DNA from 2 places in the Paenibacillus sp. FSL H8-0457 genome. Region 1 is predicted to be linked to the other one. Evidence: predicted binding sites of a transcription regulator. Region 1 holds the regulator's gene; the other holds the start of a gene.
What was found. The regulator LexA, encoded in region 1, represses DNA repair genes until DNA is damaged. The targets are predictions, from matches to a motif close to CGAACATATGTTCG.
Positions count from the first base shown of each region.

Region 2: the regulator LexA is predicted to act here: its motif matches at 6,117-6,130, upstream of addB (helicase-exonuclease AddAB subunit AddB).

Region 1 is NZ_CP150293.1:2,725,694-2,733,727, reverse strand. Features, by position in the region: gene MHI43_RS12225 (HAD family hydrolase) at 20-811, opposite strand; gene MHI43_RS12220 (hypothetical protein) at 855-1,379, opposite strand; gene MHI43_RS12215 (DUF896 domain-containing protein) at 1,538-1,744, opposite strand; gene MHI43_RS12210 (LysM peptidoglycan-binding domain-containing protein) at 2,035-2,406, opposite strand; gene lexA (transcriptional repressor LexA) at 2,582-3,208, shown strand; gene MHI43_RS12200 (hypothetical protein) at 3,299-4,087, opposite strand; gene MHI43_RS12195 (RNA polymerase sigma factor) at 4,080-4,616, opposite strand; gene MHI43_RS12190 (hypothetical protein) at 4,863-5,378, shown strand; gene MHI43_RS12185 (hypothetical protein) at 5,398-5,583, opposite strand; gene MHI43_RS12180 (ATP-dependent DNA ligase) at 5,727-6,593, opposite strand; gene MHI43_RS12175 (PIN-like domain-containing protein) at 6,706-8,013, opposite strand.
Region 2 is NZ_CP150293.1:2,031,276-2,039,309, forward strand. Features, by position in the region: gene prmA (50S ribosomal protein L11 methyltransferase) at 1-32, shown strand, start outside; gene MHI43_RS08770 (site-2 protease family protein) at 35-727, shown strand; gene MHI43_RS08775 (16S rRNA (uracil(1498)-N(3))-methyltransferase) at 800-1,570, shown strand; gene mtaB (tRNA (N(6)-L-threonylcarbamoyladenosine(37)-C(2))-methylthiotransferase MtaB) at 1,573-2,916, shown strand; gene MHI43_RS08785 (NUDIX domain-containing protein) at 3,004-3,459, shown strand; gene MHI43_RS08790 (Na/Pi symporter) at 3,456-4,427, opposite strand; gene MHI43_RS08795 (class I SAM-dependent rRNA methyltransferase) at 4,637-6,010, shown strand; gene addB (helicase-exonuclease AddAB subunit AddB) at 6,316-8,034, shown strand, end outside.

The DNA.
Region 1 (8,034 bases):
GAACTCTTGATCACGTCATTTATAAGGACGCCACAATAGCATGCAGCTCGGATAAATGTTTGATCTCAAACTTCGGCTGAATGGCCGGATCATGAGGCCGGTCTACCCGATTGATCCAAACCGTATGCAGTCCTGCGGCATTCCCGCCTTTAATATCTGTGGTCAGCTTATCTCCCACCATCACGGCCTGATCCGCTTCGACGCCTAACAGATCAAGTGCATGCTTGAATATGGAAACATCCGGCTTGCCTTTGCCGAAATCACCCGAGATAATAATGTGGTCAAAATAAGGGACCAGTTCCGGAACGCCATCAAGCTTCTCCTGCTGCAAATCCGGACTTCCGTTCGTTAGAAGTAGCAGCTTCACGTTACCCTGTAATCCCTTCAGCACTTCAAAGGTTTCTTCATATACGTAAGGTCTTGTTCTGCGTTCCGCAGCAAATTGCGCTGCCAACGTCTCCGCCAACGCTTCATTATCAACGCCAAGGCGATGAAGTCCGCGACGCCAGGATTCCTTGCGGTATACGGGAGCCAATTCTTGCAGCTTTCGGAATTCGGGCTGGGATCCAGCCGTAAAATTAGCCCACAAGCCTTCAAACGGATTGATCCCGATCATTTTGGTAAAAGCAAAAGTATCATAGGATTCATACAATGCTCTTGCTTCTTCACGCACCGCGGCCAAAAGCGCGCCGGCATCAACGCCGGTCTCCGCCGCTCCGGCTTGGCATGTCACTTCAAACGCTTCTTCTACACTGCGTTCATCCCACAACAACGTATCGTCCAAATCAAACAAAACCGCAGCAATCGGCATTTCTCTCCCACTCCTCATATACATTGTGATCTACTCTATCGGGTTAGTTGTGCTCCACTGGAATTTGATGAGTCTTTGCAAACTCTTCCAATCTTTCGCCCATGGCTTTGGTATCGTAAAGATTCATCATTCGTGAGAACACCCAGTTGCCTGCTTTTCCCTTGCCTTGGATCACGACGGAACCCGAAGCCAATTTGATCTTCTCGATATCCGATACGGCCAGACGGCGTTCCCGGTTGAACTTCATGGTCGACACGGAGGCCCGTTCAATCTTCAAATAAGGCTTGCGGAGAAATATCATGAGCGCCAACAGGATATACAAGCTGACGCCAACCCAATTCAATACATCATTGCTTCCGCCGGCTGCCTGTGAAGTTGCCGTTCCGAGAAGCGCATACAAACCGGCCAATGCAACAAGCACTAACGGAAGTACATACTTACGTCCCTTAAACACGTCATGCTTATCATTAATCGCAGACCCTTGATACGAGGTCAATCCCTGCTTTTTGCGCTGTTTGTTAAGTTGCGACATATTTTTGCTGACTTTTCTTTCCCATGAACGTGACATTTGGTTCCCCCTGAACTCATAATCAAAATGTTTATAAACCATATAAACTTGGGGTAACCGTAATCGATTATCCGAATGGCCGGTACCCCAAGTAGTATTATGCTATCCTTCGATCTGTTCACGGATCCTCTAAATATATATCCTTGAACGGTTATCGACTAGTGCTTTAATCGCGGGCCGCCTTTTTGTTCGTTTTCATCAACCCATTCAATCGATTCCAGCTGTTGTCTAAAGTTACTGCGAATATTGTTAAGGTATATTTCCCGAAGCTCGGCCCGTTCTTTGAGCTCCTCCTCGGTCAGCCCTTCATTCTTCTTCTTTCTTGCTAATACATTGATGCGTTCTACCAAAGTATCGATGTCCATGACTTCTCCTCCAATTTCGATATCATGTATAACTTAAACATGTGAAAAAGAGCTTGTCAAGGCAACTGAGCCCTTGCAAACTCTTCTCAGAACAAATAGGAATATATGATGCGCATAAACGAATACCGTCTATGGGGAGGAAATCTATAGTTATCTATTGTAAACGCGCTATTACGCGTAAATGATTCAATCTGACAAGCAGAATATGATGTGTCATTAAACAGGAAGTAACCAGCCGTATGTGGTGATTATATGGAGTATGAATGCCTATTGGTTGAAGCAACGTCAAATCACCAAACCGGCAATGACAGCACTTCCCCAGCCTGTATGTCCGGACCCTTCAATCCGTTCATTCTTCGTATGCTATCCAGATATACGCGTGTATCCATATCCGCAGGTTTGTGAAGGGAAGCAATTCGCCACAAGCTATCGCCATATTGAACGATCACCTGCTTCTCTCCAGTCGGCTTCTCTGTCCCACCGGCAAAAACGGAATATGCACCTGTCCAAAAGATGGCCACAATTAGCAGGGTGAACAACAGTTTATTCAAAGGGATCGAAGCTATCTTCGATTTCAAGTAAATGCCCCAATTCTTCGATGATTGTTCTGTTACCACCGGAACGTTCTCATAAATGCTGCGGTATGTACTGTATTTCAACATGGAATCATCATCTCCCAAACAAGTGTTCTCTTATGGATTCATCTTAACACGAACACTTGTTTGATTCAATACCCAAAAGAACATTTGTTCTATTTTATTTTAGAACTTATGTTTGTACGAACGGTAGTTCTATGTTATAATTTTCCCAAACGTTACTAAATGGGGTTGATACGGCATGTCGAAAATATCCAGCCGCCAGCTGGCGATCTTAGAGTTTATCCGCAACGAAGTTCGTAGCAAGGGTTACCCGCCTTCTGTCCGGGAAATCGGCGAGGCTGTCGGACTAGCTTCCAGTTCTACGGTCCATGGTCATCTGGACCGTTTGGAGAAGAAAGGCCTGATCCGCCGTGACCCTACGAAACCAAGAGCGATCGAGCTGCTTGGCCAAGAAGAATCCGAGAGCGCGAATCTGTTTACGCACACCATAGCCAGAGTGCCTGTCGTCGGGAAAGTCACAGCAGGCGTGCCGATTACGGCCATGGAGAACATTGAAGACTATTTCCCGCTCCCTCAGCATTACGTGGGCGACGATAAAGTGTTCATGTTGTCCGTAGTCGGCGACAGTATGATTGAAGCCGGTATTCACAGCGGTGACTACGTCATCGTTCGCCAGCAGCAAACCGCGGACAATGGTGACATTGTCGTTGCAATGACAGAAGAAGATGAAGCAACCGTGAAGACCTTCTATAAGGAGAAGGATCATGTACGATTGCAGCCGGAGAATCCTACCTATGAGCCGCTGCGCTTGAACCATGTTACGATTCTCGGGAAAGTGATCGGTCTCTTCAGGGACGTACACTAATTCCATAGAATTATGAATAAGAGGTTACCTTCCTTATTTGGATGGTAACCTCTTCGCTTTTTGTATATAGATAATGGAAGATAATCCTGACTAGTTTGCCAACACCATAACGCCTTGCTTAAGATCCAGTCGATACATCCGCTTAGGTTTATAATCCGGCGAACCTTCGCCTCCCGGTCCCTCCGTAGACTGCAGAACAAGTTTATTCTCCTTCACCTCGGGAGCCGTACCTGGTCTATAATATGAAAAGTAGGATGCCAAGGACTCATCCTGAAATCGGAGCTGAACGGCATTACCCGTTTCATGCTCTACGGCGAACGCATAGATTTGTATGCCATGACAGTCCCTATATTGCGGTGCGAGTATAAATACATCGGCATCTTGAAACGGCAGGCGAATCATATCAACCGGAGCAGATGTCGGTTGAATAAATGTAAGCCCCTCCAGCGTAGTGACTTCATTTGTAACTTGGTTAGTACTATACTGCACGCTGTAGTTTCCGGTAAACGACCGATCCGTTTCGATACCGAAGCAGCTCGGTGCACCCAATGTCGTTATTTTTTCCTGTCCAACTGCAATAACGTTTAACAGTCCTTCATCCGTTACGCCTTGTGCCCGGATTGTCTCCTCCTTAGTAGGGGGCATAGTCCCTGCTCTCTGTTGTTCGTCCCTGCCATAAGGCAATTGAAAGGCAAATAAAATAATCAGAAGCATGAACCCGCCAGCTAATCCAACTTGTAAGTACTTTCGACGTTTAGGTTTGCTGTCGGTGAAAATCACGGACCTATGCACGTTTTTTTTCATTTCGGACGTGAACTTTTCATTTGAAAAAGGAGCTTTTTTAGCACGGTTGTACCAGTCTGGTTTATCCTCACTCATCGTTCTTCTCCTTCATTAGTTTTTGTACTTTTTTCCTGGCCCGATGCAATCTGGATTTTACAGTGCCTGTCGCAATATGAAGCAGCTTCGCAATCTCATGCATCGGCATTTCATAGTATAGGTCCAGGACCAATACTTCCCTAAGCTTGCTCGGCAAAGTCATAATCATTGCCCATATTTCATCCGTATACTGCTCGTCCAAATATTCCGCTTCCGCTGACCGGCTTGACGAACTGGCGGTAAGCTTGTCTTTAAGGATGACTTTCCGAAAGAAAAAAGCCTGTTTGTACCGGAACGCCGTATGTCGCGTGATCGTAAGCAGCCACGTTTTCAGCGTCGCCTGACCGCGAAAGGTATGTATGCCGTAATAGGCCTTAATAAAGGCTTCTTGTGCAATATCGTCTGCCAAGGCATGCTGTTTGGTCAAAAAATACGCATAATTCCACACATCGTTTCCATATTCATTCATGATTTTATCCAGCGTCTGGCTGTCCATGACCGTCATCTGCTTTAAGTATTCGAGCTCCAACCGATTCACCTCATCTAATTAGAGTCATGGAAGCGAGCAAAGGTTCCTTTTTTCGTAAAATAAAAAAGAATCTCCCGTAGGTAAGGGAAGAGTCTATTCTATAAAGTATAAACAACCCGATCTTTCATTTGCGCTAAAATGTAGATATAAAGACACTATTTAACATATTTAACTTACAATCTCTAATATTTAATGGTATTATTTAGGAAGTTGGCCAACCTAAACTGTTTTTTGGGAGGTAGTTAAATGAAGAAATTATCCATAGCAACATTTATCGCAACGGTATTAATTCTTGCTACTGCTCATTCTGCCTTTGCAAATTCCCCAAGCCCGAACCCTGATTCAGATACAGCCACTATTCAGGCACTGACGAATTATGAAAGTGAACCCAACGATAATTATGAATCTGCTGACACTGCAGTGTTGTATGAATGGGACAACGGTACGAACTATGGATATATTAGCAGCATGGGCGATCTTGATTTCTGGCACTTGCCGACTAATAACGCAAGTTCCTATAATATCAGTCTATATTCGCCTGACTCTTACTTTAATTATAACTTTGCAGTCTACGAAAAAGTGCCTGGCCAAAATGGATATACTGAAGTTGCTCGCTCCTATGCAATAAACGGTGTCGCCGGCGTTAGTGTACCGGGATTAAAAAGCGACGGTACCATCCCTAATTACTATGTTATGGTATACGGGAACATGGGCTTCAATATATTAAATCCATACCGACTCACAATTCATGCTGTTTACTAATGATTTTTAAATGCTGAAATCATGTTTGCATTAAAAAATCCCCGCTGCCACTTGGCAGCGGGGATTCCTCTATTAATACATTGTAATGTACTGATCGCGTTCCCATTGGTGAACTTGCGTTCTGTTTATGGCCAAAGCTTTCAAATAAATTTTTTCCTTCATTATATAGCGCGTTTATCACGGCTTTAGATTTCAAGCTTTTCATACCTTTGTATCCTTTATTTTAAGTTTGGGGGCAATCAGGGGGACATTTTGGGGGCAACATCTTATTCAAAACTAATAGAAAATAATTGCAGAAGAACAGACCAGATAATCGGTCTGTTCTTCTTGATTTGCTAAAGCGACTACTCATGAAGTAGTTATTATAAATTCTACAAATACTGGTGATCGAAGCATTCCTTTTTTAGTCCAATTACGCGTCTTTACCCTAACTCTAATCCGAGGTTCTAGATAAACGAAGTTCTTATCCTCAGAAGTCACCAAGGTTTTACTAACTCCGTAAAATGCATTCTTTGCTTTTGGCGGCACACCAAGTTCTATAATACCGGTTGGCCGAAACCGCCCAGATTCTGTGACGACTGAAGTAATCCATCCGAACTCGTCTTTGCGGTACCCTGTGATAAACACTTCAGCATAAGTCCAGTTTATGACCTTTTGCCATGAAGCAGATCGGCGACTTTCATAAATGCTGTTTTGCTTTTTCCCGACCATCCCTTCGAGCTCTTGAGCTTCCATTTGAGTAAATAAAGCCTCGCCATCAGCTTCAATGAATGGTATCACTCCAAAGTGCTTGTTCGGCATCTGGATGCCACTCAAGATTTCTTTACGCATCATAAGTGGCATTTTCCGTAAGTCCTTACCTTTATACTGCAAAATATCAAATACTACATACGTGACCGGTTGAATAGTTGTTAGTTCCTTTATCTTTTCTGCCTTCTTAGTTTGAAACCGGTTCATGACCATTTCAAAATCTATGGTGCCGGTCGCTAGATCAGTACAAGCTACTTCACCATCCAGTATGATGTCATCGTCAAAAGGAAAAAGAAGTTCAGGATACTGCCTTGTACAATCTGTCTCATGTCGGGTGTATAACCGAATGCTTCCCTTTTGTTGTGAAAACAAAAGCCTGTGACCATCTATCTTAGGTTCAAAAATATAGTTTGAATGACTGAAAGGGCTATGTGCCGTTTCAAGTAACATTGGGGATATAAACATAAAACCACCTCTCAAAAGATTATACCTTGATGGTGTAATCAGTGATGGTGGTAAATTTTATAAAACCCAATTAATTGTATTAATAAATTATAGTTAAAACAAAAAACTCTTTTTATGAAACTTTAGCTTTGTTTTTAATAAAATTGCCGCTTTCACTTCCAGAATAGCTACCATTATCCCATGTCAATATGATTTTACTTTTACTGATTCTCCCCTTTATAGTTATATCATACGTATGTGTTTTCACCTCTATTTCAATCCTACCATTACTTGATAATTTATATTGACCACTATCTAGCGATCCCTCTGAATTAATCATGTCTACGGTTCCATCTTCGTAAAAACAATAATCATAATATGCACTTATGGACTCGTATTCACTTTCTTCATCAAAATCATGTTCAACTACGTCATCAGTTAGACTATATGCTCTATAAAAACCATCAAACCTAATGTATTTGTTCATGTATACATCTGACTTAGGTTTTGCTGCCTCATTAATAACTTGTTGATCAATTTTAGTATCTAATATTTCCTTAGCAACATATAAAAACTGCGAGAATGTGTACATCCAAAAATCAACTTTAGCTGAATCTCTAATCTCTCTGATTAAATCTTCCTTAGGTCGCTCAATCCTTATCTCGTTACTCCTCTTGTAGCTGTAACACCAATCTGGTTTCACATCATTTGTAATAAAAATAATCGTTTTTCCTCTAATCGTTGCAAAATCGATAATTTGTTTCCAAATTATCAGATCACCATATTTTTGTGTTCCTTCCTTTTCCGAACCATCTTTAAATCCTGGTGGGATTTGATTTCTATATCTAACTTCACCTTCCGATACTATCTCAAGTATCTTAGTATAGTCATACTCCTTACCTACTTCAAAATATGTATTGAACGCTTCTAAAACAGTATCTTGCTCAGCAAAAGCATTGATCTCTTCTTCTCTCTTCTTAAACTCACTTTCAACCTCAGTTTTGAATTTAGAGAAACGAGTTTCCAACTCATTGCACACCTTCTCAAAATCGATTGAGATCTCATTATTTATAATATAAGGGTGAGCGTCAGTATTTTTTGTATGATTAATAAAGTCGTTCATTTTGTTTTTAATTTCTTTTATATTGTTTTCAATCGTTCTTATATGCTCTGTTTCCAATTTCTTATATTTTTCTTCAATTGGTTTCTTTAGAGTATTATCCCTGTTTTTAAGATACTCAAAATTGACATGCCCCGGTATCCATAATCTCCCAATTAACTTATTGAAAGTACTATCAAAAATCTCTTGTTGGGAAGTTTTTGGGAAGTAATAAAATTGTAGAAGCGCCGATGTATCAAAAACAAAAATACAGTTCTCCCACATCTCTTTTTCTTTATCTTTTGAAGGAATCATATATTGTTCAATATCTTTTGGATCCATTTTAACCACCCCAACTAGTAT
Region 2 (8,034 bases), 690 kb from region 1:
ATTGGGTTGCATTCGTGGCGAGGAAGAACTGATTATGGATTTTTTGGACCAACTGCTATTTTACCCGTTGGAGCAGCTTCCTTTTTACCTGATTGCTTTGATCATCGCATTTACCGTGCATGAGTTCTCGCATGCCTATTTTGCCAATAAATTCGGAGACCCGACGGCCAAGCTGCTGGGCAGGGTCACGCTGAATCCGGCGGTGCATTTCGATTTTCTGGGGATTCTTCTCCTGCTGATTGCAGGTTTCGGCTGGGCACGGCCGGTGCCGGTCAATCGAGAGAATTTTAGCAACCCCCGCCGCATGAGCATCATTGTTGCGGCGGTCGGTCCGCTTAGCAATCTGGTGCTGGGCTTAGTGGGGGCACTTGTTTACGCTATCCTCTATCAAACAGGGGTTATTCCTCCGGAGGGAATTACTAAAACGGATCAAGCGGTGCATTTATTTTTTAATATATTTATATTGCTCAATTTCTTTTTATGCCTGTTCAATCTGATACCATTGCCTCCGCTGGACGGTTATAGAGTTCTAGAGAATGCGCTCCCTCCACGGATAAGTGCGAAGATTCAGAAGTTTGAGCAATGGTCGATTCTTGTATTCTTGTTGATCATACTGTTGCCCGTATTTCAGAATTATACGATCAAACCTCTTTATGATGCGGCGTATGCACTGTCTTCCGAAATTTTGGACATGTTCATTATGATGACCGGCGGTTACCGGCTCTGATTTACTCTGGTCAGTTTGCGTGAAAAGTTGTATGATGGGGTTTGGCGATTTTTGAGTTAGGTGAGGTTAGAGATGCAGCGATATTTTGTGACTCCCGCGCAATTCGAGGGAGACCGTGTTGAGATTACGGGCGACGATGCCCGTCATATTGCCAAGGTCATGCGAGGCAGGCTTGGCGATAAATTGATCGTGAGCGACGGGGTATCCCGCGAGGCCTTGATGGAGATTGAGCGCATCGATGCAGGCAGCGTGTTTGCCGTTGTGATTGAACCCATGGAGATGTCGCAGGAACCGCTTCTGCAAGTGAGCATTGCCCAGAGTCTGCCGAAAGGCGACAAGATGGAGACCGTCATCCAAAAGTGCACCGAGATCGGCGCGGTGTCCTTTGTTCCCTTCCTGTCGGAAAGAACGATCGTTCAGTACGATGCGAAAAAGGAAGGGAAGCGGCTGGAGCGCTGGCGCAAAATCGCGAAGGAGGCGGCTGAACAGGCGCATCGCAACCGGATACCGTCTGTTGAACAGCCTCTGACGTGGAAGAATCTGCTTGCAGCGTTTTCCGGTTATGATGCCGTATATTTTTGTTATGAAAAAGAGCAGGGTTCCCAGCTGAGGGACGTGCTGAAGCCTTTTGCAGAGCAGGCGCTGCGTGAATCGGCCAAGCCTGCCAGCTTGCTGCTGGTCGTTGGACCCGAGGGCGGCTTTACGGAAGAGGAATGCCGAGCGGCCGAAGCTGCGGGAGCCGTAGCCGTGGGACTCGGAAGGCGGATCCTTCGCTGCGAGACCGCCGGCATGACGGCGCTGGCCTGCGCACTATACGAATCTGGAGAAATGGGGGGCGTTTGAACATGCCATCCGTAGCGTTTTATACGTTGGGTTGCAAAGTCAATTTTTACGATACCGAGGCCATCTGGCAATACTTCAAGAATGAAGGCTACGACCAGGTGGACTTCGAACAAACCGCAGATGTTTATTTGATTAACACCTGCCACGTTACCAACACAGGGGATAAGAAGAGCCGCCAGATGATCCGGCGCGCGGTTCGCCGAAATCCCGAGGCGATCGTGGCCGTAACGGGCTGTTATGCCCAAACCTCGCCGGCCGAAATTCTGGATATCCCGGGCGTGGATCTCGTCATCGGGAACCAGGATCGCGAGAAAATCATGGATTTCATTCATGACATCGAAAAGACGCGCCAGCCGATTAACGCCGTGCGTAATATCATGAAGACCCGGGTATTCGAGGAAATGGACGTACCGGATTTCGCGGAACGTACTCGCGCATTTCTGAAAATTCAGGACGGATGCAACAACTTCTGCACGTTCTGCATCATCCCTTGGTCCCGCGGTTTGTCGCGAAGCCGTGATCCGAAGAGCATCATCAAGCAGGCGCATCAGCTGGTCGGAGCGGGTTATAAGGAAATCGTGCTGACCGGTATCCACACCGGCGGATATGGGGATGATCTCGAGGATTACAGATTGTCCGATTTGCTGTGGGACCTTGATCGGGTTGACGGTTTGGAACGGATCCGCATCAGCTCCATTGAAGCAAGCCAGATCGATGAGAAGATGCTGGACGTGCTGAACCGCTCCAGTAAAATGTGCCGCCATCTTCACATTCCGCTCCAAGCGGGGGATGATACGGTACTGAAACGGATGCGCCGTAAATATACGACCGAAGAATTCTATAACAAGATGGGCCTGATTCGTCAAGCGATGCCGGATGTGGGCATTACGACGGACGTCATCGTCGGCTTCCCTGGCGAAACGGATGAGATGTTCCGGAACGGATATGACCTGATGAAGGCGATTCAATTTTCGGAAATGCATGTATTCCCGTATTCGAAGCGTACCGGCACGCCGGCGGCACGAATGGAGGATCAGGTGGACGAGGAAGTGAAGAATGCGCGTGTGCACGATCTGATCGACTTGTCGGAGCAGCTTCAGCTGGCTTATGCCGAGCGTTTCGTGGGCCAGATTCTGAACGTGATACCGGAGCGCGAATACAAGGGTGCTCCCAAAGGCGGTAAAATGCAGGGTTACAGCGACAACTACCTGCAGCTTGTATTCAACGGATCGCCTGATCTCGAAGGCAAGCTGTGCCGCGTAAAAGTAACCAAAGCCGGTGTAAATGAATGCGAGGGCGAACTCCTCAGCGTCATGGATCATGGATTAAAGGCAGCTGCCCAGTAATATTCCATAGCGGCCATACCAGACAAGGATTTCATTTCCTGGCTACCGGAAGTGGAGTCCTTGTTGTACATGAAGGAGGAACAGGACATGGCATATACACAAATTTCCGCGGGCGGCGTTGTATACCGTTATTATGAAGGGGCGCTTCAGATCCAACTCATCTTGGACCGTTATGGAAAAACCTCGCTTCCCAAAGGCAAGATGGAAGCCGGTGAAACCGTCGAGCAGACGGCTCTCCGAGAAATACGCGAGGAGACAGGTATAGTCGGATCCATCACTTCTCCAGTGGACATTATTGCATATAAATACCATCATCCCGAATTCGGCCAGGTCGACAAGGAAGTTCACTACTACCTCGTTAAGGCAGAAGGAGGCATCCTAAAACCCCAAATCGAGGAAATCAACGGGGTGGACTGGTTCGAGCCTCTTGCCGCATGGAGGAAGCAGCGGAGCAACGGGTACAATAACAACGATATCATCCTGCGTAAAGCGCTGATGCTGCTTGAAGTCGCTATTCCGGCGGATGAAGATATGAAATTTTAGGACGGCAACCGCTTGTTCCAGAAAGGCAGATAGCAAAGAGGAAGCGCGATCAGCGAGCATGCGATGTTAAACAGGGTTTGCGCATGGGCGATTTGCCCGGCCGGATCTGCGGCTAACCATCCGGATACGGCGGTTAATCCCGCTGTGAACGGAATAAAGAGCAGGACTCCGCCGATATTAAGCCCCAAATGGGACCAAGCCACGAATCGTCCGGCGCGGCTGCTGCCAATCGCTGCGATGAGCGCCGTCACGCAGGTGCCGACATTGGAGCCCAGCACGATCGCGACGCCGATCTCGGGAGGCAGCGCTCCGCTGGCGGCGAGCCCCATAGCCATGGCGATGACCGCGGCGCTGCTGTGCATCAAAGCCGTCAGGATCGCACCGGCTGCAATGCCCCAGAGGACGCTTTGCGAGGCGTGGTCAAGGAACCATTGGAACAACCCGAGGCTTTGAAGGGTCGGCCCAATGGATTGCATGATTTGTATCGCGAGCAGCACCAGTGAAAATCCGGCGACAGCGAGGCATAAAAATTGGCTGCGGATCAACTGGTTTTTTAACTTGTCGTGACTCGCAGGTACGCGTTCGCTGACAAGAACGGCCCCGACCCACAGCATCAGCGAGAGGACAAGCAGTGGCATGGCGGCTTGTCCGATCTGCAGGCTGATGAGTTCGGTCGTTACCGTCGTGCCGATGTTCGTGCCGAGAATAACGCCCAAGGTACCGGACAGGCTTAACAATCCGGCATTGGCAAAGCCTATCGCCAGCACGGTTACGGCGGTGCTGCTCTGCAGCAGGGCCGTAACCGCCGTGCTGGCAACCATGCCTTTCAGGGGCGTGGATGTCGCTTTGTGGAGCCACTTATGCAAGAGCGGTCCGGCCCAGCGCTGGAGGGCGACCTCCATGACCTTCATGCCGAACAGAAACAGGACAAGACCATAACAGACGGGAAACCAGAGCGTGGATAGCATGATGTTCTCCTTTTTGTAAAATAAGGTGGGAGCGGAGTTTCCAGCAAAGCCGAAAGTCATCGGTCATCGCAAGAAAACGATCTCTTCACTCGGTCGGGTAACTGTGAAAGCACGTCGGTCGACGTTTTTCTTAATTACGTATATGACCCTTGGCGGACATGCATACCTATTGCAATAAACCAGGGGATAATTTTAAGGAGTGAAATACAGTGCCATCGGTTATTTTGGAGCGCAGTCGAAAAAAGAGACTGGAGCAGGGGCACCCTTGGGTGTATAAAAGCGAGATTGCTTCTGTCGAGGGCGAGCCCGAGCCGGGCGATATCGTATCGGTGTTCAATCATCAAGGCCGTTTTCTTGCCTCCGGGTATTACAATCCGCAATCACAAATCACCGTGCGCACCGTTTCGTATGAACCGGTCGAAGCGATGGACAAGGCTTTTTTCGCAGCCAGATTTGAGGAATGCCTGAAACACCGGGAGCGGTTTATCGGAGACGAGAATGCTTACCGGCTGGTATATGGCGAGGCTGATTTTCTGCCGGGACTGATCGTGGACCGTTTTGCCGACGTGCTGGTCGTGCAGCTACTGACGCTGGGCATGGATCGATGCCGTGCGGACATCGTGGAGGCGCTTGTCGAAGTGGTACAGCCGAAAGGAATTTACGAGCGCAGCGACGTTTCCATCCGGGAACTGGAAGGGCTGGAACAGCGCAAGGGAACTCTTTACGGGGAGTGTCCCCGCCACGTCGTCGTGACGGAGAACGGCTTGAAGATCAAAGTGGATATCGAAGAGGGTCAGAAGACCGGATATTTCTTTGATCAGCGGGAGAACCGGGCATCCATCAAACCGTTAATGACCGGTTGGGGAAGCCGCAGCGGGATTACGCTTCAGGCCGTGGAGCGGGACGGTGAGACGAAGACCCTGCCGGTAAACAAAAGCGGAAAAGAAGTTACGTTCCCGTATTGGGACGGCGCAACGGTGCTGGAATGCTTTTCGCATACGGGCAGCTTCACGCTGCATGCATGCAAATACGGCGCCAAGAAAGTCACCTGCCTCGACATATCGGAGCATGCCATCGAAAGTGCCAAAGAGAACGTGGAATTGAACGGATTCCAGGATCGCGTGGAATTTGTGGTGGATGACGCCTTCCAATATTTGCGCAGCCAGGTAAAGGGTTTGGAAGAGCGCGAGCTACGTGCCCAAGGGGACCAGAAAGTGGATACCTCGAAACCGTTGACCGCGGGCGGAGGGCGATCCTGGGACGTGGTCATTCTGGACCCGCCGGCGTTTGCCAAAACCAGGTCGGCCGTCAAGGGGGCTTGCCGCGGGTACAAGGATATCAACCTCCACGGCATGAAGCTGGTCAACGAGGGCGGATATCTGGTTACGGCAAGCTGCTCGTACCATATGCGGCCGGATTTGTTCCTGGAGACGATCCAGGATGCGGCGAAGGATGCCGGCAAAATTCTGAGATTGGTGGAATGGCGTGCGGCCGGCAAGGACCATCCGCAAATTCTTGGGGTCGACGAGGGACATTATTTGAAATTCGCCGTCTTTGAAGTGCGCAGCAAATCAAAACTGTAAACACCCCAGCTTGGCGGTTCATATAGAGGATCTTGCAATGGTGGATAACCACGATGGCAGGGTCCTTTTTCATATGTCCGAAATCGTTGGGAATGGGAATGAAATCCAAACGTATGTTCCACCAATCAGGACTTATGTTATACTAGTAATCAGCATCTTTTTTGATAGAGCCGAACCATCACGCAAGATTTGACATACATTTTTGATCTTGAACTACTAGATTCAAAGGGCATGATTTCACCGGGTCAGCAGCTGGTTTTGAAGGTGAATGAGTCTCTTTCGGCAAGATGTAAAGGAGGCATAGCATGAGCGTTCAATTTGTTATCGGCAGGTCGGGCAGCGGCAAGAGCACGTCGATCCGCCAAGAGATGATCGAACGGTTGGAGCATAATCCCAAGGGGGATCCGATGATCTTGATCGTTCCGGAGCAAGGCTCCTATGAAGCGGAGCACGCGCTCGTCAATGCGGGAGGCATTCGCGGCATGATGCGCGCGCAGGTGCTTAGCTTCCGCCGTCTGGCTTACCGCGTCATGCAGGAAACCGGCGGAGCCGCGAAAGTGGCGATCAGCGAGGAAGGCAAGCGGATGCTGCTGTATAAAATTCTGCGGAGGCGCAAGGAAGAGCTCCACATGTTCGGCGCCTCGGGAGAGCAGCATGGCTTTGTCGGCAAGCTGAGCGAGCTGTACACGGAAATGAAGCGCTATTGCATTGACGCCTCATGCGTGGAGGAGCAGCTGGGACAGATGGTATCCGGCTCCGGGAATTCACCGATGCTGCGGCGGAAGCTGGAGGACATCGTAACGGTCTTTCGCGATTTCGAGGTTGAAATTTCACGGTTTTACATGGATGAGGAAGACACGCTGGCCTCATTGGCTGAGGGTGTGACCGAATCGGAATATATCAAGCGTGCCGACATCTGGATCGACGGCTTCCACGGCTTTACGCCGCAGGAGTTCCGGGTGCTGCGGGAGATCATCGCACACGCCAAGCGAGTGACGATCGCGCTGACGCTGGACAAGCCTTACAGGAACGGGACGGTTCCGCATGAGCTGGATCTCTTTCATCCTACTGCGGTGACGTACATAAAGCTCAAAGGGATTATCGATGAGATCGGGCTGGAAGCGGAGCACCGCATTCTTCATCCCGATGTTCTGCCGCGGTTTCAGGAATCTCCCATGCTTGCCCACCTTGAGCGCGGTTATGATCGGAAGAGACGCTGGGCGGAACCGGATGAAGGCCTGGACACAGCGAGCAGTCCAAACCGCGGGAGGAAAGGTCTGCTTTTACACGCTGCCAGCCATCGCCGGGCCGAAATCGAAGGAGCTCTGCGCGAAATGCTGCGGCTGGCACAGGAGGAAGGGGCAAGATACCGCGAAATGGCTGTTTTTGTCCGGAATATGGGGGACTATGAGCATCTGATGGGTCCTTTGTTCAGAGAATACGGCGTTCCTTATTTTCTCGATCAGAAGCGGAGCGAGCTTCACCATCCGCTGGTCGAGTTCATTCGCTCAGCGCTTGATGTCGTCGGACGCCGGTGGCGTTATGAGGACGTATTCCGCTGCGTGAAGACGGATCTGCTGCTGCCGCTGGACGGTTCGCTTACCCGTGAGGACATGGACCGTCTGGAGAACCATGTGCTGGCTTCCGGAATCCAGGGCACGCGCTGGACGGACGGCGGTCCCTGGAAGGGAGTTCCAAGCCTTTCTTTAGAAGATGGGGAAAGCGAGATCCGCAATCAGGACGGCATGGCGGCGATCGAGTACGCCAGGAAGGTGATAACGGAACCGCTGCATGCGTTCGAGAAGCGGATGAAAAAGGCTGCGAGTGCGATGGATCAGAGCACCGCTGTCTATCGGCTGCTGGAGGAGTGCGCTGTGCCCGAGAAGCTGGAGCTGTTAAGCCGGGCTGCACTGGATGCCGGGCGTCCTGAGGAAGCCCGGGAACATCGCCAGGTATGGGGAGCCGTGCTCGGCCTGCTCGACCAAATCGTCGAGATGATGGGCGCGGAGAAGCTAAGCACCGAA